Regions from separate parts of the Virgibacillus sp. CM-4 genome, predicted to be linked through region 2. Evidence: a T-box and tRNA genes for the amino acid it is inferred to sense, from the RefSeq annotation. Region 2 holds a T-box; the other holds one or more tRNA genes.
What was found. The T-box of region 2 lies ahead of alaS (alanine--tRNA ligase). A T-box ahead of a tRNA ligase gene usually reads a tRNA of that ligase, here a tRNA-Ala.
Positions count from the first base shown of each region.

Region 1: it has a tRNA-Ala gene. The T-box ahead of alaS (alanine--tRNA ligase) is inferred to sense a tRNA for this amino acid. The anticodon was not compared.

Region 1 covers NZ_AUQA01000001.1:181,573-197,217, reverse strand. The annotation lists gene M948_RS23495 (glycosyltransferase family protein) at 1-434, shown strand, start outside; gene M948_RS23490 (glycosyltransferase) at 462-1,691, shown strand; gene M948_RS23485 (glycosyltransferase family 4 protein) at 1,737-2,738, shown strand; gene M948_RS23480 (nucleotide sugar dehydrogenase) at 2,854-4,170, shown strand; gene M948_RS23475 (DegT/DnrJ/EryC1/StrS family aminotransferase) at 4,172-5,296, shown strand; gene M948_RS23470 (glycosyltransferase family 2 protein) at 5,300-6,604, opposite strand; gene M948_RS42470 (hypothetical protein) at 6,749-7,000, shown strand; gene M948_RS42680 (carcinine hydrolase/isopenicillin-N N-acyltransferase family protein) at 7,020-7,223, shown strand; tRNA gene M948_RS23460 (tRNA-Ala) at 7,214-7,286, opposite strand; gene M948_RS23455 (5'-nucleotidase C-terminal domain-containing protein) at 7,556-11,239, shown strand; gene nadA (quinolinate synthase NadA) at 11,304-12,410, opposite strand; gene nadC (carboxylating nicotinate-nucleotide diphosphorylase) at 12,423-13,274, opposite strand; gene nadB (L-aspartate oxidase) at 13,243-14,829, opposite strand; gene M948_RS23435 (IscS subfamily cysteine desulfurase) at 14,929-15,645, shown strand, end outside.
Region 2 covers NZ_AUQA01000006.1:221,278-236,922, reverse strand. The annotation lists gene mtnN (5'-methylthioadenosine/S-adenosylhomocysteine nucleosidase) at 1-29, opposite strand, end outside; gene M948_RS34370 (YrrS family protein) at 55-744, opposite strand; gene greA (transcription elongation factor GreA) at 1,177-1,653, opposite strand; gene udk (uridine kinase) at 1,843-2,475, opposite strand; gene M948_RS34355 (O-methyltransferase) at 2,500-3,135, opposite strand; gene mltG (endolytic transglycosylase MltG) at 3,218-4,336, opposite strand; gene M948_RS34345 (DUF1292 domain-containing protein) at 4,461-4,748, opposite strand; gene ruvX (Holliday junction resolvase RuvX) at 4,760-5,173, opposite strand; gene M948_RS34335 (IreB family regulatory phosphoprotein) at 5,170-5,442, opposite strand; gene alaS (alanine--tRNA ligase) at 5,574-8,216, opposite strand; T-box leader at 8,273-8,482, opposite strand; gene M948_RS34325 (AI-2E family transporter) at 8,593-9,669, opposite strand; gene M948_RS34320 (hypothetical protein) at 9,725-9,919, opposite strand; gene M948_RS34315 (SF1B family DNA helicase RecD2) at 9,990-12,293, opposite strand; gene M948_RS34310 (tetratricopeptide repeat protein) at 12,319-12,981, opposite strand; gene mnmA (tRNA 2-thiouridine(34) synthase MnmA) at 12,996-14,108, opposite strand; gene M948_RS34300 (cysteine desulfurase family protein) at 14,124-15,266, opposite strand; gene cymR (cysteine metabolism transcriptional regulator CymR) at 15,300-15,645, opposite strand, start outside.

The DNA.
Region 1 (15,645 bases), on a different contig from region 2:
CGCATTTGCAAAATAGAGTACACATAGAACAGTGGGTTGATTATCATACACTACCAGCAACGATGGCAGGTGCAGACCTTGGTTTAATTGATCTAGATCCAACCCATTCCCTTAATAATATGTTTGCGATGCCTGCCAAATTATTTAGTTACTTAAATAATGGAATTCCGGTTGTAGCTAGCAAGTGCAGTGATATAGAAAAATTTATAAAAACGTATCAATGCGGACTTGTTATTAATAAACGAAATCCTGCGCCGGCAGACTATTTGCAAGTAATACATCATTTGCGACAGCATCCAGAAAAATGGGCAGCTATGGGAAGCAATGCAAGGAAAGTAATGGAGGAAGTCTATAATTGGAATCATATGGAGAAACGGCTGATATCGATTTATCAATCCCTAGGTTCGAATCAAATGCCTTATCTCTTATCATAAGGCGAAATTGCTTGTTGGGAGGGAATTATGACTAAAACAGTATGTTTTTTAGTGTCGGAGCATCCATTTTTAGATGCACGGATTTTTAAGAAAGAAGCAAAAAGCTTACATAAATCAGGGTATCATGTAACGATGATCGTTCCTAAAAGAGATGGTTACTTATTCGATATAGATGGTACTACGTTTACTGATCAGTATTTAGAGGATTCGTTTTATCATGAAGGAATTAAAATAATTACCTATGATCAAATGTATCCAGAAAAGCATATTAAAGCCCTCCACTACAATTTAAAATCTGGAAAATACATACGGTTTACCGATCCCCTAACTCAATTGGGAATACAGCAGCAGGCAGACTTTTATCATGCACATGAATTTTTTTCTTTGTATTGCGGAGTAGGCATTAAACGGTGTCTAATGTCTAAAGGGAAACCATGCAATTTAATCTATGATAGCCATGAACTGGAACCCGATCCACTGATCAATCAATCTAGTAAAACAAAAAAACTAAAAAATGAAATGCTTGAAAGCATGATAAAAGAGATAGACTATTTGATCACCGTATCTGAATCTATCAAGGCATGGCATCTATCCGTCAATCCGACCATACCTGTTGAAGTAATTTATAATTCCCCGCCTTTAGCTACGGATTTCAAACTAAGTAAGAATGGAAAATCGCAATTAATCCTTACATTTGAAGGGACAATCAATAAGAAAAGAGGAAGTTTTGATAAATTAGTAAAGATTATAGAGATCGTTAATCAACAACTAGATGTTAAGGCTAAAATAATTGGAGGGTTTAAGGGAAAAGAAGCAAAACAACAATTAGAACGATTGCCGGATCATATTCAAGATAATATCCAATTCACCGGTTGGATTCCTTATGAAAAGATACCACAAGTAATGCGCGATGTTGATATTGGATGGATTGATTTAGATGCAGCTCATTCGTTGAATAATCGATATGCAATGCCAAATAAGTTTTTTAGTTATTTAAATAATGGAATTCCTGTACTTGTTAATCAATGCGAAGACATGGCAACATTTATTCATTACTATCAATGCGGATATGTCGTGCCGAAGCTACAAGCCACTGCACGGGATTATGTTGAAGCGCTTATCGCTTTATCTGCCAATCGTAATGAGCTTGCCGAAATGAAGTATCAAGCACGTAACGTAATGGAGTCTACATTTAGTTGGGAACATATGGAGAAACGTCTGATTAACGTCTATCAACAGCTAACGGAGACTTCATAAAAAGCGAACAGTTATGATTCAGGAAAGGGGTTTATTTGATTGCGAGTGCTACATCTTCCGTACGGACCTTCAATGATTGAGTTATGTCGAGCTTTACGAGCAAAAGGAGTAGACGCTACTGCTTGCCATTTCGATGAAAATAATTTCGAGTTTGAACCGGATTTATGCTTACGCTTAAATTCCCTTTCGTCTCCAGAAAGGGAGAACCGCATCCATACGTTTTTACAAAAAGCGATTGAAACATACGATATTTTTCACTTTCATTTTGGAGCAACCTTTTTCCCTGATAAACGCGATTTAAAACGATTAAAGCAAGCAGGAAAGAAAATGGTTGTTCATCATCATGGCTCTGATATTCGAGTAGGTTCGATAGCTAGAAGCTTTAACAACCCTTATGTTCGAGTGAAGCCAGAATGGACGGAAGAGAAGATATATGCCAATATTGCGACGTTATCCAATTATATCGATCATGCGATTGTTCAAGACCCTGAACTAGAATGTTACATTTCAAATGTATACGAACATACGCATATCATTCCCCATACAATTGATGTACGTCAGTTTACCCCAAATTATCCGGATAGTAATACATCCACCCCTCTCATTGTCCATGCTCCTACTTCGCGCAATCTAAAAGGAACCGAGTTTATTCTAAATGCTGTTAGTACGCTAAAGAGGAAGGGAATTCCATTGAAATTTAAATTAATTGAAGGTTACACATATCAGGAGACGAAGCAGCTCCTCTCTCAAGCTGATATCGTTATTGATCAATTGCGCATTGGTGCAAGTGGATTTATTAGTTCGGAAGCCATGGCATTCGGAAAACCCGTGATTTGCTATATAAGGGAAGACTTAGTAGATAAATATTCTGGTAAGCTACCAATCGTTAATGCGAATCCTAGTACTATCCTAACTGTATTAAAGGAGCTTGTTCAAAACCCGGTGAAATGGGGAGAGCTAGGCAGGGAAGGTAGAAAATATATTGAATCCTTTCACGATGCCCCTATTGTGGCTGATCGTTATATTGATATCTATAAAGCGTTATAAATGGCTGGATTCGGACAGCAGTTGAAGTTTTTCCAACCGGTGACAACGTCCAAACTGTCTATGATTTACAATCATATCCTATAGAAAATCTTCTCATAGAAATGAGGGTAAATCCATGACCATAGACGAACAACAAGCGAGTGTAGCTGTGATTGGACTTGGCAAAATTGGGCTTACCTTGGCTGCTGTATTTGCAACAAATGGGTATTATATTTTTGGTGCAGATAAAAACAAAGAAGTTGTTGCTTCTATTAACCAAGGGAAATCACATATTAATAATGAGCCAGGATTAGATCAATTAGTTTCGGATGCCGTTGAAAATAATCAAATGCGGGCTACTTCCGACAATGTGGAAGCTGTTGCTCATTCTTCCATCATTGTTGTTATTGTCCCTGTATTAGTCGATACCGCTAACCAAATTGATTATCAAATGATCGATGCTGTAGTGGAAGACATAGCTAAAGGGATAAAGAAGGGGTCATTAGTTATTTTTGAAACAACACTGCCACCGGGGGACACGAAAAACCGGTTTGGAAAACGAATTGAAGAGCGATCGGGTTTACGGTTAGGTACGGACTTCTATCTTGCATACAGTCCTGAACGAGTGTATTCAAACCGAATCATCGAGGACTTGGAAAAATATCCAAAAGTAGTTGGCGGCATAAATGAGAAAAGTTTATTGTTAGCATCTACATTTTATAAGCAGGCATTAAACTGTCAGCTAATAGAAGTAAGCTCAATTGAAACCGCTGAATTCTCAAAAGTGGCAGAATGTGTATATCGGGATGTTAATATTGCTCTTGCGAATGAACTTGCTCAATTTGCAGATCAAACGGGAGTTAATATATCTGAAGTAATCGTAGCTAGTAATAGTCAGCCGTATTCACATATACATTCACCAGGTATAGGGGTTGGGGGACATTGTATCCCGATCTACCCATATTTCTTTATTAATAAAGGATTAAATCAAGGGCTAACACCACTTGCTAGAGAGGTTAATGATGGCATGGCAGCCTATGCCATCTCACAGGTTAAGAAGGAAGTTGGTAGTCTAGCAAATAGGAATGTTCTTATATTGGGACTTTCATATAGAGAGAATGTAAAGGAGCCAACGAAATCAACGACGTTATTACTAATAGATCAACTACTGAATATGAATGCCAACGTCTTTGTGAATGATCCATTATTCTCAGATAGAGAAATTCATGCATTTGGGGTAACGCCGCTTTCTCTACAAGACAAATCCATCTCCAAGATTGATATTATTATTTTGCAGGCCTATCATGACGATTATAAGAATTTAAATTTTAAAGACTTTACCAATTGTAAGCTTTTATTTGATGGACGTAATCAATTAAAACAGGAAGATATCAAAAAACACGGGATTACTTATCAAAGTATCGGTCAACAAAGTGAAAAAGGGGAGTGGTAATGTGTCTAACCACAGTTTAACCCCAATACCAATGGTTGACTTAAAAGAAGAATTAGCCTTAGTAAGAAACCCAATTCTAGCAAGTCTTACCGAGGTTTTAGATAGCGGGGAATATATTCTTGGAACGAAAGCAGCACAATTAGAAGAGGATGTTGCAAGATATATAGGAGTTCCGTATGCAGTCGGCGTAGGGAATGGAACGGATGCGTTACAACTATCTCTAATGGCATTTGATATTGGCCCTGGGGATGAGGTGATCACAACGCCATTTACTTTTTTTGCCACTGGCGAGGCTATTGCGCAAGTCGGTGCCACCCCTGTATTCGTTGATATTGATGAAGCAACGTATAACCTAGATCCTTCCAGAATAGAAGAAGTAATAACAGATCGGACAAAAGCTATTATTGTTGTCCATCTATATGGACAAATGGCTGAAATGAAAAGCATTATGGAAGTAGCTAAAAAGTATCAAATTAAGGTGATAGAAGATGCTTGTCAAGCAATTGGATCAGAATATAATGGAGTAAGAGCTGGAGCGATTGGTGACATTGGCTGTTTTTCTTTCTTTCCTTCCAAAAATTTAGGCGCGTATGGAGATGCCGGTTTAATAACAACAAATCAACAAAGTCTCTATGAGAAGTTAATGCAATTGCGAAACCATGGAAGTGAGCAGAAATATTATCACACATTATTAGGTATGAATAGCCGGCTTGATGAATTCCAAGCTGCAATTTTGTTAGCAAAGCTCCCTTATTTGGATATCTTTCTACACCAACGAAAAGAGGTTGCTAGAAGATATACGGAGAGCTTTCATCAGCAATTACGTCCTCCTTCTGTTCCGCAAAATCGGGGGCATACGTTTCATCAGTATTGTATTGAATTAGATAATAGAGATGAACTGGCTTTGGAATTAAACAAACATAAAGTTGCTTCTGCTATCTATTACCCAATACCATTACACTTACAAGTCGCATTCCAATACCTTAAATATAAAGAAGGGGATTTTCCTATTGCTGAAAAAACAGCGAAACGAATACTAGCTTTACCGATTTATCCTATGCTATCGATCCAGAAACAAGCATATGTGATATCCATCGTGAAGGAATTTTTAGAGAGTAATAGATAGCATCTATCTATTACTCTTTTTGTTTAGTGTCCTTAAAAATTCTTTCCATTTCCCATTCTCTTTTTTAGTAATGCTCTCTGGATGTTCTCTTACATTATAAATTGTAAAATCCTGATAGCGGAAAGGAGAGGTAGTAAACAGCTGTTTCAATACAGCTACGTCTTCGTAAAGCCGGCCTTCTTCATACTCAATGATTGGAAACCCACCTTGCTTTTTTAACATGGAAGTTCGATATATCCGTGGTCCAAGTGGAAAGCGATAAGCCATTAAATCATGTATATCTTTGATGGTTTTTCCTTGACTAATTCCTTTATAAAGCAAATTATTGTCTCGTTGCTTCCATCTACGAAAATTGCCGTACAATACACCAATTTCTTGCGGTAAAGTCATTAAATACGTTGTAATGATTGATACAGCATCTGGGTCAAGCCAATCATCTGCATCCAACTCTAAGATAAATTCACTAGAAACATAGGGTAACAGCTTATTTAATGCTTTTGCTTTCCCTTCATTTTTTTTATGAAGTAACTGGATCTTGTATTGTTTTTCCCACCGTAATAATTGCTGATAGGATCGATCTGTAGAACCATCATCTATAACAAGAATTTGTTCAAAGGGTTCCGTTTGCCAATGACATGATGCAACCGCATTTGCTACATAACCCTGCATATTATAATTTGCCAACATTACGGATAATGAGGGTTTATTAGTCGAAGAAGTTATCGCATTGGATTGGTGTTTTTGTACGAATCTTTCCTTTTCAAGGCTCGTTGCAGAACGATTCCTCCTGGCTTGTTTCAAGCAATCCTTCTTACTTATTTTATGGGTTTCTTCTAACAAGGACAGCCATATTGGTAATAACCCTTCTTTAAAAGGGGTGCTTATTACTGAGAATTTGGTTTGTTGCTGCATATAAGCGGTGCAAACGAATAAGGGCATTTGAATAGGTATATTGTTAGACGTAACGTAATTGGTTGCTAAGACAAATACTGCATCTGGTAGCTGGATAAATTCTGAATTTACATTTGGAGAAAGACACATTGAATCTTGTAGAAACAGCACATAACTACTAGCTAATTGGTTTATTGTTTGGTCTATGCACTCTCCAGCGTTAACATCATTCACTGTTATTAAGGTAATTGGAAACGAATAAGAAGGCATGTTACTTTCTTTTATGGAAGTACTGTTGGAATCGATCATTACAACAATGGAAGTAATTCTTGCATTTAGACGATGTAAAGACTGAAGGGATTTATGAAATGCTACACGATCAGATGGCCACATAATAATGACAGTTATATCCTTCAATATGGTACCTCCTCTATGCAAGGCTTAATTACGATAGCATATGTATTTGAAATGAGAAATGTTGATGTTTAGAGAGGGAAAAACGATTATCATGTCGAAAGTAAGAATGAATGTTCATGTTTAGCAAAGGGAGATGAAATGCAATTGGAGGAAATACAGGTTGATGTACTACAAATTAGAGGAACTTCATTTAGGAATGGGTACATACAGGGCAAGCAATTAAACCGTGAATTAATGCACACCTTCTCGATAATGGAGGAGAATGACAGAAACGTAGAAGCAGTAATACCAATTTACCAAGAGTTGGCACCACATTTGGTAGATGAACTTCATGGGTTGGCAGACGGGTTAGCCAACCCATTTTTTAAAAGCGGCAACATTATTTGGTGGATATAATATTCCGAAGATCAAAGGAATGGGCTGTTCTTCTGTAATAAATCGAGACTTTGCTGTACGTAATTACGAATTCTCCCCTAAGTTATATGATAAACGTTTGGTGTTAATCCAGCCAGAAGAAGGATTTGCAAGTATTGGCCATAGCCTTCACGTGATTGGGCGACATGAAGGAGTTAATCAAGGTTCCCATGTTTGCTTTTTACATGAAGCAGATGGAGCATAGCGGGCTCGAACCGCTGACCTCTTCGCTGCCAGCGAAGCGCTCTCCCAACTGAGCTAATGCCCCGTACATAAAAATTATAGTGAATGATCTTTGTTTTTGCAAGCCTATATGAGTAAATTTCTGTCGCCTTCTTTCATTGATAAACTGTTATCGGTTTAAATGTAGATCTTAGATCTTTTTTCCTAATTTAATAAATTAGTGGTACTATTGGTTTGAATTTACCAAAAATTTACTAATCTATTATAGATTATACATGTATGTTATGCGATAGTAAAAGTGTGTCATGTCGACGTAACATGACAACAAACTACTAAATCCTGAGGAGGTTGCAGATGCGAAAATTACGGGTGAAGCAGTGTTTTTCCTTATTACTTATCTTTACGCTTATTGTAATGAATTTTTCACCAGTATCACGTACATCAGTAGCTGCGGCAGACAACACAGAGACGGCAGATAAGTTGTTTATTTCAGAGTATATAGAAGGAAGCTCCTATAATAAGGCAATTGAAATTTACAATGGTACAGGGGCGGAGGTAGATTTAGGCAATTATCAATTGGCACTTTATAGTAATGGGGCGGAGGATGCTAGTAAAACATTGAATCTTGAAGGGACATTAGCACAAGATGAAGTGTATGTGCTTGCACATACAAATGCTGATGAATCCATTTTAGAAGTCGCTGATCAAACGAATACAACGGTTATTAATTTTAATGGAAATGACGCAATTGCTTTACAGAAGAACGAGAACAACATCGATATACTGGGTACGGTTGGGGATGATAGTAACTATGCAAAAGATATGACGATTGTCAGAAAGCCTTCCATAAATATGTCAAATACAACCTATGATGTGGCAGAATGGACAGAGCATAACCACGATTATTTTGAAAATCTTGGTGTCCATACCATCGATGAAAACAATCCTGGTGATCCAGGAGAACCCGACCCAGAGGATCCTAATGTTTCTACTATTGAAGAGGCTAGACAGTTTGATGATGGTACAACGGTATCAGTAGAAGGGACTGTCACGGTGAATTCAGCTGCTATTAGTAACGGCACCCAATTTACAACGTACATACAAGACGTTACTGGCGGTATTAATCTATTTGCCTATGAACAAGGTGAATTACCAGAGCTTGCAAAGGGAGATAAAGTAAAAATTGTTGGTGAATTGGCCACATACAATGGATTAAAAGAGGTAGTCCCTACTAGTATACAGGTATTGGAGTCCGATCAACCATTACCAGAGGTACAAGAAGTTAGTTTAGAAGATTTACAAAATGAGGAGACAGCAGAGTCACTTGAAGGGGAACGTGTTCGTGTAAATGGGTATCTATCTAGTATTCCAGATAGTCCTGCTGGTGGTGGATACAATGTATCATTTATTGATAGTGATTATAATGGTACGACGCTCCGTATTATGGAAAATGCCTTAGATATAGCACAAGTGGAGGAAGATGCATGGTACAACGTTACAGGGATTGTAAGTCAATACAATAATTATCAGGTTATTCCCACAGAGCAAGCAGATTTTGAGGTGGCGGCGGAACAACCAGATCCACCATCCGCCTCAGGAGAATATGAAACAACCGTTGAAGCGGTAACGGATGGAGATACCATCCGTATTGCAGATCCTGTACTCGGTGAAACAAGGGTTCGATTTGTCAATATGGATACACCGGAAACGTATGCCGCACATAATGAGGATCCAGCAAGAGGTGAAATCAATCAAAACCAAAAGTATCATGGGGATGCAGCTACAAGTTATATCAATGAGTTAATTCAGTCTGGTGATGAAATTATTGTTAAGCTTAGCGATACACCTACAGATGACTATGGTAGATTGCTAGCAGAGATCATTCGAAAAGAAGATGGCATGAATATTAATCTAGAAATGGTAAGACAGGGATATGCATCGACTTATTTTATAGCTCCTTTTAATGACGAAGTGTACCCAGAGTACCAACATGCGGTTAAGCAAGCAAAAGATAGGGGGTTAGGTATTTGGAATGCTGAAAACCCTCTAATGGAATTACCATTTGTGTTCCGTGCAAACGATGATCAAAAAGGATTTCAACGATATGTAGGTAACTCGGATACTAAGGAGTATGTTGTTCCAGATAATTGGGCAGATGTTCCTGTTGAGAAGCGTGTGTTTTTCTCAAGCCCGGAGGAAGCAGAATCCTATGGATATTCTCCAGCAGAGGAAACAGCCGATGAAAATTTACAGGTACAATTATTAGGAGTGAATGATCTTCACGGAAAGATAGATCAGGAATATGAATTAGATCCAGATGGTGATGGCACATTGGCCATGTATGGTCGCTCCGATTATTTAGCTTCTGCGATCAAACAAAGAGATCAGGAACACGAGAACGCTTTAGTTGTACATTCAGGTGATATGATTGGTGGAAGTTCACCAGTTTCTGGTTTATTGCAGGATGAGCCTACAGTTGAAATTATGGAAGAAATTGGATTCGATGTAGGTACGGTCGGTAATCATGAATTTGATGAAGGTACGGACGAATTATTGCGTATGGTCGATGGTGGGGAGCACCCGGATGGTACACCTGATTATGATGGCATGGACTTTCCGAATCTTTGTGCTAATTGTGTATACAAGGGTAGTGGTGATCCGATATTACCCCCTTATTATGTGGAAGAAGTTGATGGTGTAGAGATTGGTTTTGTTGGTGTGACTACGGAAGAGACGGCGAATATCGTCATGCCTGAAGGTATTCAAGATATTGAGTTTACAGATCCTACAGCTGCAGTGAATGATGCGGTTGCTGAATTAAAAAGTCAAGGAGTAGAATCGATTGTTATTTTGGCTCACATTCCTGCTGAGCAAGATGGGGATGGGGCAACAGGAGAAGCTGCAGATTTAGCAAATAATGTGGATGATGCGGTTGATGTGATTCTTGCAGCGCATAACCATCAAGTGGTTGATAGTGTGGTAGATAATAAGTTAATCGTTCAAGCCTCTGAATATGGAAAGGCATTTGCGGACATTGATTTGGAAATTGACCGAGAAACAGGAGATATTATCCAAAAAGAAGCAGAAATTGTCTTTGTGAAACAAAGTGATTATCAGCCAGACGACAAGGTTGCAGCTATTCTAGAAAAATATCAAAATCAAATCGGACCAATTTTGGATGAAGTGATTGGCTATAATGCTACGGATTTAACAGGTGATTATATTGTCGATGGTGATCATGGATTAGGTAATTTGCTTGCAGATGGAATGAAATGGTCAATGGATAGCGATTTTGCCATGATGAATGGTGGAGGTATTCGAGACGATCTCCTTGCAGGTGAAGTGACGTGGGGAGACCTATATAATATACAGCCATTTGGAAATACTTTAATGACAGTGGAAGTTACAGGTGAAGATATCTATACGATCCTAAATGAACAGATTTCTCCTGAATATGGACCTGATTATAGTGTGAGTGGATTATATTATACATGGAACCCGTCCTTAAATCAGGTCGTTAACGTAAGTTTTCCTGATGGTACGTTAATTGATAGAGAAGAGGTATATACCCTAACGGTAAATAATTTTATGGCAACGTCTGAGGGACCGATCAAGGATCTGGGACAGAACCCAGTCACCGGACCAGCGGATATTGATGCCACGGTTGATTTCGTAGAAAGTTTAAATAGTACAGCTGACAATCCATTTGAATATGCTTCAGAAGGCAGGATAACGGAAACCGATGAAGAACCAGGTGATCCAGGCGGCACTCCTGAAGTAGAAATAGAACCAAAGCATGATTTTGGGATAGCAACAGTCTATACAAGAGATTTGTTAGATATCGAGAATGGGGCACGTGTAACAATTGATATCGAGAATGGTTGGAGTTATCGTTTTGTCTTTTTACACAAAAGGCAAGTAGATGTTTTAAAGGAAAAAGAAGTGACCTTGGTCATTACAAATGGATTGGGGTCAAGAACGTTTGATATGACGGACTACGAGAGACGATGTCTATTTGCTGGTGTAAGAAACCGTTGATAGGAAAGCAAAAGCAAAACCTTGCCTAAGCATACCATAACTCAGGCAAGGTTTTTTCATTTATTTATAATGAATGGAACATGCGGTGAAGTGCAAGGGCAGCATTGGTTGATACATCTTGGGACACTTTGATTTGATTGACTGGTTTGCCGCTGATAATGGACTCAAGGCACCAAAGGAGGTGGACCAAATCAATCCTATTCATCGTTAGACAAGGGCACATATGTGGATTCAAAGATATAATTTGTTTATCGGGATGCTGATCAATCAGTCTTTGGACAAGATTCATCTCTGTACCAATTGCCCAAGCAGTACCAGGATTTGCTTGTTCGATGGTACGAATAATATGATTGGTACTCCCATTATAATCAGATGCGTCAACTACTTCTTTCCGACATTCTGGATGTACAATGATATTCATACTTGGATCGTTTTTACGTACATCTTCAACATTTGATAATGTAAAATTCTCATGAACGGAACAATGCCCCTTCCATAAAATGGCTTTAATTCTTTCTACGTCCCCTTCAAAAAGAAGTTCGTTGTTGATTGGATCCCAGATCGCCATCTCATCTAGCCCAATACCAATATCTGAGGCAGTATTTCTACCTAAATGTTGGTCTGGTAAAAATAGAATTCTTTCTTTTTGGGAAAAGGCCCAATTCACCATGTTATGCGCATTCGATGATGTCACCGTAGCACCGCCGTGCTTTCCAACAAACGATTTAATCGCTGCTGTAGAATTAACATAGGTTAAGGGTACAATGCTATCTCCAAATATAGTTTGTAAGGATGACCAGGCTCTCTCCGTTTGGTATATATCTGCCATATCTGCCATCGAGCAACCTGCGCGCATATCAGGTAAAAGCACGTTCTGATCGTTGTTCGTTAATATATCTGCTGTTTCTGCCATGAAATGTACCCCACAAAAAACAATATAGGTTGCCTTGGAGTTTTCAACAGACACTTGAGCTAGTTGAAGCGAGTCTCCCACGGCATCTGCAAATTGAATAACTTCATCTTTTTGATAATGGTGTCCTGGTATAAATAATGAATCTCCTAATGTTTGTTTGATTTCTTGGACGCGTTGTTCCATTTCTTCTTTCGTTAAATGAAGGTATTTATCATCAATCGTATGTAATGAACCTGTTAGCTCTTCAAGTAACCCCATTTTTATTTCCTCCTATTTTGCCATTTGATTTTCCGCACGTACCTGTGCACTAATATCCAGTCCCGATGCAGAATGTGTCAAATATCCCAATGAAATAAAATCAACACCACTCGTAGCATAATTATAAAGCTGATCCATTGTTATTCCACCAGAAGCTTCTGTAGTAATATTGTTAGGGACATGATGTATCCATTGTTTAATTGTTTGCGGGGAACAGTTATCAAACATAATAATATCTACATTGTTTGCAGCTGCCTCAACTAATTGATCCTCGGTTTCAATTTCAACTTCGATTTTGATCGTGTGACCTAGACCGTTTTTTAAATTTCGAATAGCATTTGTGATCGACCCGGCGTAGGCAATGTGATTATCCTTTATCATCACTGCGTCAGCTAAACTAAGTCTATGATTAAAACCGCCACCGCATCTGACGGCATGTTTTTCAAGCATTCGTAGTCCAGGTGTTGTCTTTCTAGTGTCACAAATTCTCGCTTCTGTACCAGTTATTACATCCACGGCGTGAGCAGTTAAAGTAGCGATTCCACTCATACGCTGTATAAGATTAAGTACCACTCGTTCAGCCTGAAGTAAATCCTTTATCGGGCCATGTATACGAGCAATTTCCGTTCCTTCAACTACCTTGTCACCATTTTTTACAAATAGTTGGGAATGGACCATTGGATTAATGATAGGAACCCCTCTGTTAATGATTTCTTCCCCACAAAAAATGCCTGGACTTTTTGCGATCAGTTGCATTTCTCCCATTTGTTTACTGTCAAATAAATACTGTGTAGTAATATCGCCGTCACCAATATCCTCTATGAAAAAGGATTCAAGCATAGATTTCAATTTGATGTTGTTTATCATAGGTTATCCTCGCTCTATTATTTTCTTGATTATGCATGATTCGTTTTTTGTACCAATTTATTTGATCCTTATTTGGAAAATCAGATCGAATATGAGCTCCGCGACTTTCCGTTCGAAGCAGCGAAGATTCGGTCATTAATACAGCATGAATCCACATAAAATAAGTTTCAATGTCTGATCTGCTCTTATGGTCAATTGCTTGAAATGGAGTCAAAGCAAATCTATTCAACCAATTTAATTGTTTGGTTAAGCCGTTTTGATTACGAATAATACCAACATGACGCATCATGGTATCCTGTAACGCTTCTTTGGTAAATGGAAGCTGGATTAGTGGAGACTGGTTCTTTTCAATAGGGTCGAAATCTAATGTAGTATCTTTCTTGGTGCTTAGTAACAATGCCGCTAATCGATTCCCATATACGAGTCCTTCGAGCAGTGAATTACTTGCTAATCGATTCGCTCCATGTACCCCGCTGCATGCTACTTCACCAATAGCATAAAGCCCTTTTTTAGTGGTGCATCCCCACTTATCGACCATAATTCCGCCCATCATGAAATGGGACCCTGGTGTAACAGGAATTCTGCATTTATGTATATCAATGTGATTATCAAGACACATAGCTGCTATGGAAGGGAACTGGTCTTGAAAATTTGTTATTGGCGAAATATCCAAATATATTTTTCTACCAGACTGTAATTGTTTATAGATTTCATAAGCTACAATATGCCTTGGCCCTAAGTCTTGGAGTGGGTGAATATCGGTCATTATTTTTTCTCCATCTTCATTAACAAGCTTTGCTCCTGCTCCTCTAATTGCCTCAGATATTAATCCGATTGTTTTCCCATTTACAGTAAGGATAGTGGGATGGAATTGAAAAAATTCCAGGTCGGTAATATGCGCTCCAGCCCGATAGGCTAAGGCGATCCCATCTCCTACTATGGAGGGGTGATTGGAGGTACGCGTAAATAGTCCTCCGGCACCTCCCGTGGCTAATACAACATGAGAAGCAAAGTATGTTTTACACTGATCCTGCTTGTTCTTTGTTTTCACACCGATGCAGTTCCCGCTACGGTTTAACATTAAATCAATAACCATTTCATTTTGAACCCATTCAATCGTTGATGAAGCGGCAATTGCATCCATGATAAAACCAGTTATTTTTCTACCTGTCTGATCACCACCTGAATGCAATATTCGTGGTTTGCTATGTGCACCTTCTATACCTAAATCATACGTTCCCTCCCTCGTTATATCGAAGGGGGCACCAGCATGAATGAATCGTTCCACGGCTTGTTTTCCTTCTTGAACAAGAGCTGTTACCGCTTGTTCATTTCCGTGCCAATCACCTGCGATCATGGTATCCAGAAAATGATGCTGCGTATGGTCATCTTTAGAGATAGCAGCTGCAATTCCACCTTGGGCTAAATATGAATTATTAGCTGTTAATTGGTTTTTTGTGATAATCATCACATGCAAATGTTGATGAAGGTTATACGCTAATTGCAAAGCTGCAATTCCGCTTCCGATGATAATCACATCTGTTTTAGGCACTTTTGCACCTCCTGATATTACAATTGTCTTGACACATATCATTACATATAATTACGATAAATACAAGCGTTTTTTCTGAAAAAGGTGGGAGGGATATTGTTGAAGTACTTTGACTTTGCTGCGACAACTCCGATAGATCCAGAAGTGTTATCCATATATCAAGAAGTGGCACGTGATTATTGGGGGAATACCAGTAGTTTGCATGATACAGGAACAAATGCGAAACAAATCCTAGAAAGTTGCCGAGAAAAACTGGCTGCTGTATTACAAGTTCCAGCACAAGGGATTTATTTTACGTCAAGTGGGACGGAGGCTAATCAACTAGCGATTACTTCATTAGCTTTCAGCCAAGGTCATAAAGGAAAACATATTATAACGTCAATGGCAGAGCATCCTTCCGTTGGTTCTAGCCTGGATTTTTTAAAGGATTTTGGTTACACCATTACGAAATTACCTTTTAACCAGAGCGGACAAGTAGATATACATGATTTCAATGAAGCGATTCAAACAGACACAGTATTAATTACAATTAGCCATGTTAATAATGAAATAGGCTCTATCCAACCCATTGAAGCTATTTATCAACGAATTAAAGATAGGCAAATTCTTCTTCATAGTGATTGTATTCAATCTTTTGGCAAAATGGAGATGCAGCCCATCAGTTCACTGGTTAACAGTATGTCGATATCTGCCCATAAAATCTATGGACCTAAAGGAGTAGGGGCTGTTTACATTCAGCCTGATATTCCAGTAAAGGGGTTATTTCCTAATCAAACACATGAACATGGTTTCCGGGGGGGGACGGTTAATACCCCC
Region 2 (15,645 bases):
TCCATAGCACCAATGATACCTATTGTCATGGCTTCTCCTCCATCACACGCATTCTTAATTTGTTTCTACTTGATTCAATTTTTCTACTTTTGTTGGTTTCCAACCGTTATTATCAACCCATGATAAATAAACTCGGTATATCTCTGTATTATCAGAGTTAGACACTGTTGCTTCTACTTTCTGGTCTCCTCCATTACCTACCCAATGGGTAACCATTGAACTTTCATCGAGGCCAGTCACTTCTGCTGCTGCTCGAGCTATCTCAATTCGATCTTGAGATCCATCATTATAATTCGTAGTATGCGGTCCTTCCTGTTCTGTTCCAATTGGCTCCCAATCACCCGTATAAGCTTCAACCACATTACTATTAGATGATTCAACTTGTTCCTTTTCTACCTCTGCATTATTCTCTGCTTCCGTATCCTCTTCTGTGGATTCTTGTTGATCATTATTCTGGTCCTGGTCTTCTTTATTTGCAGCATCTTCTTCGCTATCTCCTCTAGTAAATTGGTCTCCACTGCTATTATTATCCTCATTATTATTTTCTTCTTGCTCGGATTGATTTTCAGAATTTGATGAGTCGGTTTCTTCTGACGTATTATCCTCGCCACCACCAAATATCAAAAATCCAAGAAATATTATGATTAGAATGGCAACTACCACAAGCAAAATGGAAATAGACTTCGTATTTTTTCTACGTTTTTCAAATTTATTTAGTCTCGAACCTTTATCTAAATCACTCATACTTTTAGCCCTCCCATATCTACTCTACTATAATATCATATTTTTGAAGCAGAAGAATATGATAGAGATATTACAATTGTATCTTAACATTAGACAATTTGTTGTTTCTTCCTAATAACCTAACAGCGGCACTCTAAAAGTGTAGACGCAACAGGATGTTTTTCCGTGGATAGAACTTCACTTTCTCTGAAAGATCTCCAGTTTAATTGGCTGTCGTAACGTACTCGTTTTTTATTCTCCTATCAAAAAAGCAGGCAAACCAGTTTGTAGAAAATCTCTTTTTCTCTCTCATTACATTATGCCTTTCTTCTGACCTAGAGACACGACACGCAATGAATCATAGAGCCAACCGATACAGTTCATTTTGAACTTCTTTAAATAAAGATGGCTGTCGAGTTTCTCGACAGCCTGAAAACGGGCTATGCTCGTTTTTTAGTCAACCTTTACAATTTTAACCTCGATTTCTCCTCCTGGAGTTGCCACCGTAACTTGAGCACCTACTTCTTGTCCAAGCAGACTTTTAGCCATGGGCGAATCATTGGATATCTTTCCTTCAAAAGGATCCGCTTCTGCACTACCTACGATTGTATAGGATTCTTCATCACCATCAGGAAGCTCTTGGAAGGTGACTGTATTACCCAATGAAACAATATTTGGATTATCATTATCATTTTCAATGATTACTGCATTACGAATCATTTTCTCTACTTGTGCAATTCTTGATTCTACAAAGGCTTGATCGTCTTTAGCCGCATCATACTCCGAGTTCTCAGAAAGATCCCCAAAATCACGTGCTACCTTTATGCGTTCAACGACTTCTTGTCTTCTTTCTGTTTTCAAATAATGTAATTCTTCTTCTAAATTTTTCTTTCCTTCTTGAGTCATATAATAACTTTTCTCTGTAGCCATTCTAAACACTCCTTTTTATTCCTTTAGTAACCTCTTAAGGATTACTAACCCCTTTTAATTAATTGACATTGAGTGAATAAACATATTGAAATAACCAAGATATGATTTTCATGTCTCAATTACCTGAAAAAATGTACTAAACATTACTATGGCAGACTTCTTACAAATTTTCAACACTTTTCTTTAATTCTAGGTTTGATTTTTGAAAAGTATTTTTTCAATCTTTGTTGCCATAATGTCTATTGCTACATGGTTTTGTCCACCTTCTGGAATAATAATATCTGCATATCGTTTCGTAGGTTCGATAAATTGCAAATGAGACGGTCTTACATTATTAATATACTGATCGATTACAGAGTCTAAAGACCGGCCCCTCTCATTTATATCTCGCATCAGGCGACGAATAATACGTAGATCTGCATCCGTATCAACATATACTTTAATATCCATTAAATCCACTAATCGAGGATCCTCTAGAATTAAAATCCCTTCTAGAATAATCACATCCTTTGGTTGGACCAGAATGACTTCTTCTGATCTTGTATGGATTTTATAATCATAAACAGGTTTATTAATTTCTTTTCCCTTTAGCAATGCATGTATATGTTCAATTAACAAATCATTATCAAAGGCCAGTGGATGATCATAATTTGTATTTAACCGCTCCTCGAAGGGCAAATGACTTTGGTCTTTATAATAATAATCTTGTTCAATAACAAGAATGGTTTGATCGGAGAATCGCTGGCATATAGAGCGTGTGACAGATGTTTTACCGCTGCCGCTTCCACCAGCCACGCCAATTACTACTGGTCTATCCTGCATGGATAAGGTACTCCCTTCTAAGCTTCACTTCTTTAAACTAATTGCAACTCCATCTCCAATTGGTACAATAGTCGTTGTAAAATCTGGATGATGCATAAGCCATTCATTATAATTATCGATTTTTTTGACCATATTCTTAAATCTTGCTGGTGCCAGCTCTTGCTGGGCAACATACCCCCTAAATAAAACATTATCAGTTAGTATCATGCCCGCTTTATTTAAATAAGGTGCTGATTGCTCAAAAAACCGTCGATACTGACCTTTTGCTGCATCGATAAATATTACATCAAATAATTGATCTTTTTGCAAATTATTTAATTGTTCGAGTGCATCCCCATGAATAACATGTATTTGCTCTTCTTTACCTTGCTTTTGAATATTCTTAATTGCTTCCTGATAACGCTGTTCATCCTTTTCGATTGTGATAATACTAGCGTTGGGAACTGCCTCCAGCATCCTTAATGCAGAATATCCAATTGCTGTTCCGATTTCCAAGATGTTGATGGGGTGTTTTAGACGTAGCATTTGTAGTACAAAATGCATACTTATTGGTTCCATAATAGGTATTTTTTCTGTTTTTGCTTTTTTTTCTAGATCACTGATGTTTTCTTCTCTTGCTGGTAAAATCTTCGATAAATAGTTTATTATTTGTTCATCCATGAAATACCCTCTTTTTAGAATAAATCGGATTCATCCCCCTTCTCATTTAAAATGAAACAGGGGGATGAATCAGTATGGCAAGTTAATTCATATGCTCTTGTTTATTTTTATTATGCTGCTCTAGATTTTCTGCATAATATATCTCTCCATCTCCATCATGTAGAAAGTATAAGTAATCAGAATCTTCAGGGTTCAATGCTGCTGCTAAAGAGCTTTCAGCATAGCTACCAATCGGACCAATAGGTAAACCTTCTACATAATATGTATTATATGGAGACTCTATTTCCAAATCTTCATAAAGTACTCGTTCTTTATGTTTGCCTAATGCATATAATACGGTTGGGTCTGTCTGTAGTTTCATACCTTGTTCAATGCGGTTATAGAAAACACCAGCAATCTTTTTACGTTGTTTTGCTGTACTTGCCTCCTTTTCTATCACCGAAGCAAAGGTAACGGCTTCATGGACAGAAAAATTATTCTCACTAATCTCATCAAGGTATTTAGATACCACTGTATCTGTCTTTTTCATCATTTCATAAATAACTGTTTCAACACTTGGTTCTTTTTCATAAAATTCATAAGTAGATGCGAATAAGTAACCTTCTAGTGGCGTCCGAATTTCTGGATTTAAAATGTCATCCGATAAAATAGAAGGGTATGCTTCCATTAATTGCTCGATAAAGTTCCTGTTATTTACCTTGTTTAAAAAGTCTTCTTTTGTAAAGCTTAATTCTTTTGCATAAATTTCTGCTAATTCTTCCACAGTCTTTCCTTCAGGAATCGTTATCGAATGTACTGGTTCTGCCATAATTTTGCCATTTTTCAGTGAGTCAATGATTTCGTCTAATTTCATCCCAGTTGTAAATGTATATTCACCAGCCTGAAAATTAGATTCATTATTAAATTTTATGTAAAAACGAAAAACAAGCGCATCTTTAATAACTCCGTTTTTCTCTAGAATAGAAGCAATCTGTGAAGATGATGAACCAATTGGTATCGTTACTTTCACTTCTTCATTACTTTCTGGATCCACTGGCTCAAGCGCAGATTTTACATATAAATATCCAGAAATACCACCTATTAACAAAATTAACAATAAAGCGATAATAATAATAGATACAATTTTACGAACGGTTTTGGCTTCTTCACTACGAGCCTCGAGGTTGTCCCTGAAATTGCTATTCTTTTTATCTTTGGACATGAATATCCCCCTCTCATTCCGCTATATTATACTAAAAATCGCTATTATATTCCATTAATTTTATGCTGAAACATAAAAAGCTGATGTCAGAATGTGACATCAGCTTTCATAAATGAAGTGGAACTTATACTTCGTTCTCCTGGTCTGCTAATGTATGGAGCATCTCTTCAACCATTTCCCATTCCTTGTCAGACTCGATTGGAAATAAGGATAAATCATCCTCATCATTATCTTTTTCTTCATAACGAAAAGCATAAACTTCTACTTCTTCATCCTCTGACTGTTCTACAGGGATAACAGCAATATAGCTTTGTTTTGTTTCATCCACATCAAAGGTAAACAATACCTCAAATAGATGTTCTTCTCCATTTTCATCAGGAATAATAATTCGCTCTTTTTCTTCTAATGCCATCTTTTCACTCCTTATCCTTGGTCTAAGTAACCTTGTAAAATCATAACCGCAGCCATTTTATCAATGACCTTCTTACGCTTTTTCCTACTCATATCAGCTTCTAATAAAACTCGTTCCGCAGCCATTGTCGTTAAACGCTCATCCCATAGTTCGGTCTCAATACCATGCGTATTTTTAACATGTTCTGCATAAGCGATCGACATTTCTCCTCGTTCACCGATGGTACCATTCATGTTCTTGGGAAGTCCAATAATAGCTTTCCCTATCTGATGCTCATCTATTAAAGCTTTTATTTCTTTATCTGCAGAAGTAATCTCTTCTTCATTCCATTTTAATGTGGTAATTCCTTGTGCTGTCCAACCAAGTGCGTCGCTAACAGCGACACCAATGGTTTTGGAGCCAACATCTAATCCAAGTAATTTCATTGTTCATCCTCGGGTTGCTGCTCTAAGTAAAATTTAACCAGTTCTTCAATTACTTCATCACGTTCAATTTTCCGAATTAGATTACGCGCATCATTATACCGTGGGATATATGCTGGATCACCAGAAAGTAAATAACCGACAATCTGATTGATCGGGTTATATCCTTTTTCTTTTAATGCTTGATGCACAGTGAACAGTATCTCCTTAACATCCTGGTCAAATGGTTCCTCCGAAAAATTGAACTTCATCGTTTTATCAATTGAACTCATCATGACACCTCGATCTTAGAATCATTCTGAAAATGACCCTTAGTGAAATCATTTTCAGAATGTAAGCTTCTTCTATTATCTTAACATGATTATAGAATTAATTATATCTTTTTTACTAGCCGATATACAAATTAGCGATTGGTTTGTTCTATTACATAATCCTTCACTGTAGACAATGCTTGGATGATTTTGCTTGCATCTTTCCCCCCAGCTTGAGCCATATCAGGACGTCCACCGCCACCGCCGCCACAGGCTTGCGCAGCTTGTTTTATGAGTTGACCAGCATGAAATCCATTATCCATTAGATCTTTCGATACACCAGCAGCTAATTGAACTTTTCCGTTGCTTTCCATCGCTAATAGAATGATTCCCGACCCAAGTTTTTGTTTTAAATCATCCACCATATTGCGTAATTGATTCATATCTCCGACATCTACTTTTTCTGCCAATATAGGAACCCCTTCGATGGTTTCTACGTTATTAAGAATAGATGATGCTTCAACATTGGATAATTTAGCACGTAAAGACTCTTTTTCCTTTTGCATATCTTTGATGTTTTGGAATAGGCTTTCTATTTTTTCAGGTACTGCTTCTTCCGCTGATTTTAGCAATTGGGCAGACTGGTGGAGCACACCGAGTTTTGACGATAAGAACTGATAAGCTTGCTTGCTCGTAACTGCTTCAATTCTTCTCGTTCCAGCACCAATGCCACTTTCGGAAACTATCTTAAACAAACCGATTTCAGCCGTATTTACTACATGACAACCGCCACATAACTCAATACTATAATCACCGATTTTAACTACCCGTACAACATCACCATATTTCTCACCAAACAATGCCATAGCTCCCATATTCTTTGCATCTTCAATGTTTTCATGTGTGATATCAAGCGTAATGGCATCCCAGATTCTCTCATTTACAATTTGCTCTATTTGCTCCAGCTCTTCCTTGGATAGTGCTTGATAATGAGAAAAATCAAAACGAAGACGTTCTGGAGTAACAAGTGAGCCAGCTTGATTTACATGTGTACCAAGTATATCTTTTAAAGCTTGGTGAAGTAAATGGGTAGCTGTATGATTTTTCACAATAAAGCTTCTCGTTACTAATTCCACTTCCGCTTTCACTGTTTCCCCTAGTGAGAAAGAACCTTTTGTAACTCGAATACGATGAATATGTTGGCCTTTTGGAGATTTTTGTACATCCTCTACTTGTGCAGTGGCTGTCTCCGTATAGATTACCCCTTTATCAGCTATTTGTCCTCCACTCTCTGCATAAAACGGAGTTCGGCGCAGTAAAACATAAACCTCTTCATCTACACTAACATCACGAACCGTTTTACCATCTTTTATTAAACCCTCGACAGTTGTTTCAGTTTGGGTGTAATCATAACCAATGAAATCACTTTCCACATCGATCTCTGAAAGCGCTCCGTCTTGCACCTGCATGGAGTCTACTTTTTGACGAGCATTCCTAGCACGTTCTCTTTGCTTTTCCATTTCCTTTTGGAATCCTTGTTCATCAATGGTGAACCCTTTAGCTTCGACATACTCCTCGGTTAACTCTTTAGGGAATCCATACGTGTCATATAAACGAAAGACCTCCACACCAGGGAATACCGTACTTCCTTTTTGTTCTTCTCTCTCCATGATGCTTGTTAAAATCTCTAAGCCATCATGTAAGGTTTCATGAAAACGTTCCTCTTCTACTTTGACCATATTCTTAATAAACGTTTTTTTCTTAACTACTTGATCATAGAAGTCTTTCATGATATCAGCTACTGTATCAACTAATTCAAACATAAATGCTTTCTCAATACCGATCTCCTTAGCAAATCGAACGGCTCTCCGAAGTAATCTTCGTAATACATACCCTCTTCCTTCATTCGAAGGTACTGCTCCATCACCAATCGCAAAACTAACAGTACGAATATGGTCCGCTATTACCTTAAAGGCAGTATCTCCTTCTTTACTATCGCCGTAAGCAACCGATGCTAATTCTTCTGTCTTTTTGATGATCGGCATGAATAAGTCCGTCTCAAAATTTGTTGGGACATCTTGAATAACGGAAACCATTCGTTCTAATCCCATTCCTGTATCAATGTTTTTCTTTGGTAGAGGTGTATACGTATCATCAGGATTATGATTGAACTGGGAAAATACCAAATTCCAGATTTCTAGATAACGTTCATTTTCCCCGCCCGGATATAATTCAGGGTCATTTGGATCTTTTCCATATTGTTCTCCGCGATCATAAAAAATCTCCGTATTTGGTCCACTTGGACCTTCACCAATATCCCAAAAATTCTCTTCTAATCGAATAATTCGCTCTTTTGGTACACCAATATCATGTAGCCAAATATCATAAGCTTCATCATCTTCTGGATGTACGGTTACAGAAAGTAACTCTTCGTCAAATCCGATCCATTTATCACTCGTTAGGAATTCCCATCCCCATTCGATCGCTTCTTTTTTGAAATAGTCACCAATAGAAAAGTTTCCTAACATTTCGAAGAATGTATGGTGTCTTGCTGTAAACCCTACGTTCTCAATATCGTTTGTGCGAATCGATTTTTGTGCATTTACAATACGTGGGTTATCTGGTATTACCCGACCATCAAAGTATTTCTTCAATGTCGCCACACCACTATTAATCCATAGTAGTGTAGGGTCATCCTTCGGAACCAAAGAAGCACTTGGTTCTACCCGATGCCCCTTTTCTTTAAAAAAATCAATAAACATTTGTCGAACTTGTGCCGATGTTAATTGCTTCATCTTTCCTTCCTCCCGAAACGTAATAAAATGGAATAAAAAAATCCCCTCTCTGCTAATGCAGGGACGAGATATATTCGCGGTACCACCCTAATTATGAATACAAGTTGTATTCACCACTCAGTCATTGTAACGGTATGACACCGACGGGAATTAACCGCACTCCAGTTTAGCTTTCCATGACGCTACCTTTAGGGTTTCTTACAGCCAATGAAAACCCCTCTCTTGAAAGAGCCTATCATGTACTTCGTAACTTTCAACGAATTCAAATTGTAGTGTTGTAAGCGTAATTATAAAAAACATCTTGTTGAATGTCAATAAAGAAGGCTTCTCGTGACATATTTGTAGTAAATGGCTATAAATGATTTCATGGGACGTATTACTCTTCGTGACTTGTATTCAGCTTCATATTAACTTTTCGCCATTCTATCACATGTTTAACAATTACTTTGACAATCGTCATTAAAGGGACGGCGATCACCATTCCGATTACACCGAATAACTGACCACCTAATAACAATGCAAAGATGATAGCTGCAGGATGGATATTTATACTTTTTCCAACTATAAATGGTGACAACAAGTTACTTTCGATTAATTGAATAGCAAAAACCGATAATATAACAAAAATCACTAGTTTTCCTGATATGGTAAATGCAATTGCTACTGCTGGAATAGCACCAATTATTGGCCCAAAATAAGGAATCAAGTTGGTTATACCCATTAATACAGCTAAGAGTAATGCAAAATCCAAGCCTAATAAGAACTTAAAAATTATAAAGGTTGTCAAACTAACAAATAAACAAACAATTAATTGTCCACGAATATAATTACCCAAAGTCTCATCAATGGCATGAACCATTTTGCTTGATGTCGAACGGTATTTTTTTGGTATAAACCCTTTAAAAAAGGCTTTCATTTTGTTATAGTCTTTCAAAAAGTAAAAAACTAAAACTGGGATTACAGTAAGTAGAATAACCAAATCAAAAACCTTCGTGAAACCATTAACTAACCGTGACAGCAACTGGTCCAGACTGCTTTCGATTCGGGCAAAGAGCTGATCAAATTTATCATGTACTGTTTCAGGTAAGAAGGAAGTATATTCATACATTTGGTAAACAAGCTGTTCATACATCTTTATAAACTGAGGAAATTGATCATTTAGCTCTCTTACCTGATACACAATCATGGGATATACACGATAAATTAAATATGCCGTCCCACCAAAGAATAGGATGTAAATCAAAAGAACAGCTATCCCTTTTGGTATATTATAATAATGTAATTGATTAACAATTGGGTATAATAGATACGCTATTAAGCAAGCGATAAGAAAAGGAGCAAATAGATGCCATAGAAACAAAAAAACTGTATGGTAGAACGGAAACAGTTTAATCATTAAATAAAGAAATAAAAACAGGGATATGCCGATCAATAACCAATATAGGAAATTCAAGCTTTTATTACCCTTAAACATATGCACAGTTCCTTAATTATACAAGCTGAACAATTTATGGATTCCCATAAAAGGTTCGTTCATCCTCACTGAATAAATCATTAAGTGAACTTAATGAACCATCGGCTTCAACTTGATGAATCGTTAATTTATTATTGATTACTGACATCTCAATAAAACAGTTCCAACAATAATACTGCTGGCTACCTATTTTCCCAATATCCTTTCCATTACAATTCGGGCATCGCATTTATGAAGGCTCCTTTTATCCATATCTGATATTACCATGCTAACCCGATTGAATGATGTTTATACCTATCTCACATGAAATCATAGGGCGACAAGTTATCCTCTTCACTTTCATATGCGTTATCTATAACCTGATCATCCAGTTTCATCTTCAAGTTTTTATTTAAAGATGTATAACGTCGGTTCGTATCTATCATTCCAACTCCTTGTATAAAAGCTTGCTCCTCACCACAAATAACTAATGATTGCTTGCTTCTTGTTATAGCAGTATATAAGAGATTTTTTCTTAGCATACGACGGTAAGTACGTACTACTGGCAATATAACAATAGGAAACTCACTTCCTTGCGACTTATGAATGGAGATACAATACGCAAGCATAATATTTCGATAATCCTTCCGTTCATATACTACCTCTTTATCATCGTAGGCTATCACAAGCTGTTCTACCTGATCTATGTTTTCTTCTTCTCGGAAGATAGCCACTACTTCTCCAATATCTCCATTATAGACGCCATCTTCCGGCTGATTGATCAGCTGAATTACCTTATCTCCTTTTCGAAACAGTCCATCTTGTGTTTTCACTTCTCTTTTTTGGTCTGTTTTTGGGTTTAGTATTGCTTGAAGCTCTTGATTAAGTTTAGTTATTCCTGCTTGCGAACGATACATGGGTGCTAATACTTGAACCTCTCTCACATCAAATCCTTTGTCCACTGCTCGTGTAAAAATTTTAATAATCACATCAACCATCTGTTGTTCATTGCATGAGATAAAACTGAAGTCTTGATCGTTTTGTAAATCGATTACTTCTTCATTTTTAATTTGATGAGCTAGTTGAATAATCTTTGATCCCTCTTTTTGTCTATACACTTCCGTTAAGCGCACAAATGGAATTCGCTCCGTCTTTAATAAATCTGAAAGCACTTGACCTGGTCCTACAGATGGAAGTTGATCTTCATCCCCTACAATTAATACCTGCATATCATCAGGAATTGCTTTGAATAATTGATTTGCAAGCCATATGTCTACCATCGAAAACTCATCTACAATTAAAAATTTCCCGGTTAATGGCTCATCTTCATTTTTATCAAACCCACTAATCCCATCCCATCCTAATAAACGATGAATCGTCTTAGCAGGAAGATTGGTAGATTCTGTTAATCGTTTCGCAGCTCTTCCTGTTGGTGCAGTAAGAATAAATGGAAACTCGTCCATATTATCGTAATCTTTTGGATCTAAGGATAATTGGTGAATCGTTGCAAACGCATTTAAGATTCCTTTAATAACGGTAGTTTTACCAGTTCCAGGCCCTCCCGTTAGAATCATCAACTTCGAATGGATGGATTGATTAATCGCAGTAAATTGCTCTTTCCCATACGAAAGAATCTCTGTTTCCTCAATTTCACCTATTATTTTCATTAATTCGGCCATTGGTGTTCGTTGTTCAATGGGTTTCGTTAACACTCGTTTCAGATGTGTACCAAACCCATCTTCAGCATAATAGAGAGACGGCAAATACACATTGCCATCCTGAATAATAAGGGATTTATCCCCATTTAAAGCTACTAAGCGGTCAGTGATGATAGTTTCCGTCAACTCAGGAGAGGCTAATAGTTGATCAACAAGAGAGACACATTCACTTACTGGCAAATAAACATGTCCATCTTGAACAGATCGTTGTAAAGTATAAACACAACCTGCACCAATACGGTTCGCATGAGTGGTAGAAATTCCCATTTGTGCAGCAATTTCATCAGCGGTACGAAAGCCAAATCCCTCAATATCAAAAACAAATCGATATGGATCTTCCTCAATTAAAGCTATGGCCTCATCTTTATAGTATTGATAAATTTTCTGTGCCATTTTTAAACCAATGTTGTAATTAGCTAAATATACTGCAACATGCTCAAATCCCTGGTTCTCTTGTAACGTCTTACGCAAGGATTTAGCGGATTCCTTTTTAATCCCATTAACTTCTGATAGTGCTTCTTCATCATCCATGATTTTTGAAATTGCATTCCCACCTAATTGATTTACAATTTTTTCAGCGGTTTTCGTTCCTATACCATAGAATAAATCACTAGATAGATATGCAATTAAACCATCTTTTGTATCAGGAATAAATGTTTTATAGGATGTTACTTTATATTGCATACCAAAGCGAGGATGTTTTTCAAAGATACCAAAGAAATAATAACTTGTTCCTTCTTGTAAACTAGAAAAATACCCCTTAATAACAATGTCTTTTTCACTATAAGCTTCATTCGTTTCCAACACGTTTATTTTAGCAATCGAAAACTGTTCCGCTTCATTATGAAAAATGGTATGAATTAATTCGCCTCTAATATAGCCTTTACTTTGTTTATCCTCTTCCATCCAAGAAACACCAACCTATTTCAACTTACGATTCGTTTAATAACGCTTCGGTTTTTTCTTTCCCGTTCGCAGCTAATATATGTTCTGGTTGTATACGCAATGCCTCATTAAAATAGGTGAGGGCTTGTTCTAAACGATCTTCAAACAAGGCAACAACACCTAAATTATAATTGGCATCGCTATGATTTGTTTCTAGTGACAAAACCTTATGAAAGATTTTTTCAGCATCTTTCAAATGATCACTTTGAGCGAGTGCAAGACCATATTGGAATAACGAATCCTGATTATCCGGATCTAGTTCCGTAGCTCGTAATAAATAAGGAAGTGATAATTTATATTGTTCTTGATGTTGGAAAGTCATTCCTAAAAGAAAATAAACATCTGGTTCTTCCAAACCTAGTTCAATTGCTTTCTGAAAGTTTTCTAATGCTTTAGGGTAGAGTGATTGCTCATAATACAGATTACCAAGTCCATAATACGCTGTTGCTGCATGTTTATCTAACTCCATTGCCCGTTCATAAAAACGCTGTGCCCTAGTAAAATCATTCATGTGAAATAACAAATTTCCAAAATTAATATAACCAACGGGGTCTTCCGGGTTTTCTTCGATAACTTCTGTGAACAATGCAGCTGCTTCTTCAATTTTATTTTCTTGCATGTAAGCTATAGCTTGTTTTATCTTATCCACGGTAAAACTCCTAACTATCCAACATAATCTAACATTTGGTCCTGTTTTCTTACCTCATCAATTGTTCCGCCACCGAGACAAACGTCTCCATCATAAAAAACAACAGCTTGTCCAGGAGTGATTGCGCGTTGACTTTCTATGAAATCAACTTTCACCCGATTATTTTCTAAAATGGTAACTTTCACTTTGCTATCTTGTTGACGATAACGAAATTTCGCACTGCAAATAAACGTATCATTAAGGTTTTCTGAGTGGATCCAATTCACATCGGTCGCAATCAGTGCATCTGAATATAGCTTATCATTATCATACCCTTGTCCTACATAGAGCACATTGTCCTTTAAGTTCTTGCCAACAACAAACCACGGTTCCCCTGATCCACCAATTCGCAGTCCTTGACGTTGCCCGATCGTGTAATACATCAAACCATCATGGCGACCTTTGACCTCACCTTCTAATGTTTGCATTTCACCAGGTTGAGCTGGCAGGTATTCGCTCAGGAACTCTTTGAAGTTACGTTCTCCTATAAAGCATATTCCTGTGCTATCTTTCTTTTCTGCCGTAGCAAGACCATGTTCTTTGGCTATCTTACGAACTTCTGATTTGGGGAGATGTCCAAGTGGAAACATTACTTTAGATAAAACATCTTCTGATAATTGGTTGAGAAAATAAGTTTGATCCTTATTATCATCCACGCCACGTAACATGTCATACCGTCCATGATGTGCTTTTACTTGCGCATAGTGTCCCGTAGCTAAATAATCAGCGCCTAAAGACATCGCATGTTCCAAGAAAGCCTTAAATTTAATTTCTTTATTACACATGACATCTGGATTCGGTGTCCTTCCTGCTTTGTATTCATCTAGAAAGTACGTAAATACTTTATCCCAATATTGCTTTTCAAAATTAACAGCGTAATAAGGAATATCCAGTTGGTTACAGACACGAACAACATCCTCAAAATCTTCCGTCGCTGTACACACCCCAAATTCGTCCGTATCATCCCAGTTCTTCATAAAGATCCCTACAACATCATAGCCCTGCTGTTTTAAGAGTAAAGCAGCTACAGAGGAGTCAACGCCCCCACTCATACCAACTACAACTCTTGTGTCTTTATTTTCATTCATATACTTACACATCCTTTACTTAACTAGTCGCTTTACTATCTTCGCAACACGTTCAGCAGCTTCTTTAATATTCTCTGGTGTATTAGCTTGTCCAAAACTAAAGCGAATCGAATTTGTTGTACATTCATGCGCTTTGCCAAACATAGCAGTTAATACATGTGAAGGCTCTACAGATCCAGCTGTACACGCACTTCCGCTGGAAGCAGCAATACCTTCTAAATCAAAATTGGTTAACAGCGCTTCGACTTTTGTACCAGGAAAACTTATATTCACCGTGGAAGCAATACTAGCTTCTATGGCACCATTGACTTCAAAATCGATTCCGTTTTTCTTTAAGATGTTAAGGAATGCTTGTTTATAAGATAAATAACGTTCCTTTCGAATTGATTTATTCTCCATAGCTAATTCAACTGCTTTTTGAAAACCTACAATTCCAGCAAGATTCTCCGTTCCAGCGCGACGTTTTCTCTCTTGCTCTCCGCCAAATTGTAAACTATTTAACTTCACCTTCTCATTCACATATAGAAAACCAATTCCTTTTGGACCATTTATCTTATGAGCGGAAACCGTCAGCATATCAATGCCCATCTTCGTAACATCCAATTCAATTAATCCAAAGGCTTGTACAGCATCTGTATGAAAATATGCTTGGTGCTTCTGTAATAATTCGCCAACCTTTTCAATTGGTTGAATAACACCTGTTTCATTGTTTACATACATAATGGAAACAAGGATGGTAGCATCTGTTAACGCTTGATTTACATCTTCTACATTAATTCTCCCATCTTGGTTAACTGGTAAATAGGTTACCTCAAACCCTTCCTGTTCTAATCTTTCCATCGTATGCAGTACAGCATGATGTTCCTGCGCAGTAGTAATGATATGGTTTCCCTTTTGTCGATTAGCTAATGCTGTGCCAATAATAGCAAGATTATCTGCTTCTGTACCCCCACTAGTAAATACAATCTCTTTCTCACTAGCATGAATGCTTCGAGCCAATGTAAGCCGTGCTTCATCTAATAATCGTCTTGCCTTCCTTCCAAATGAATGAACACTAGATGGATTACCAAATACATCCTTTTCCACCGTGTACATTGCATCTAATACTTCAGAGTGAATCGGGGTCGTTGCAGCATGATCCAAATAAATTTGTTCCATCGTTTATCTTTTCCTTCCTCAAACAATTACCATTTAAATATAAAACATATACGCATCTTGTGGCTGGTCATTATTATGTTCTGCTAAATCCTTTAGCGTAGTCGTATCTAACACATTCTTGACAGCATCTCGAATTCGTAACCATAACGCTTGCTTTGCGGGCTCTTCATCCTCGATTCCTTCAACTGGTGTTATCGGCCCTTCCAATACACGTATAATATCACCAGCTTTTATTTCTACTGGATCTTTCGCTAACATGTATCCACCATATGCACCACGAATACTCTTAATCAATCCTGCATTCCTTAAGGGAGAAGCAAGCTGTTCTAAATAATGTTCCGATAATTTATTTTCTTTAGCAATTTGTTTCAGCGAAGTC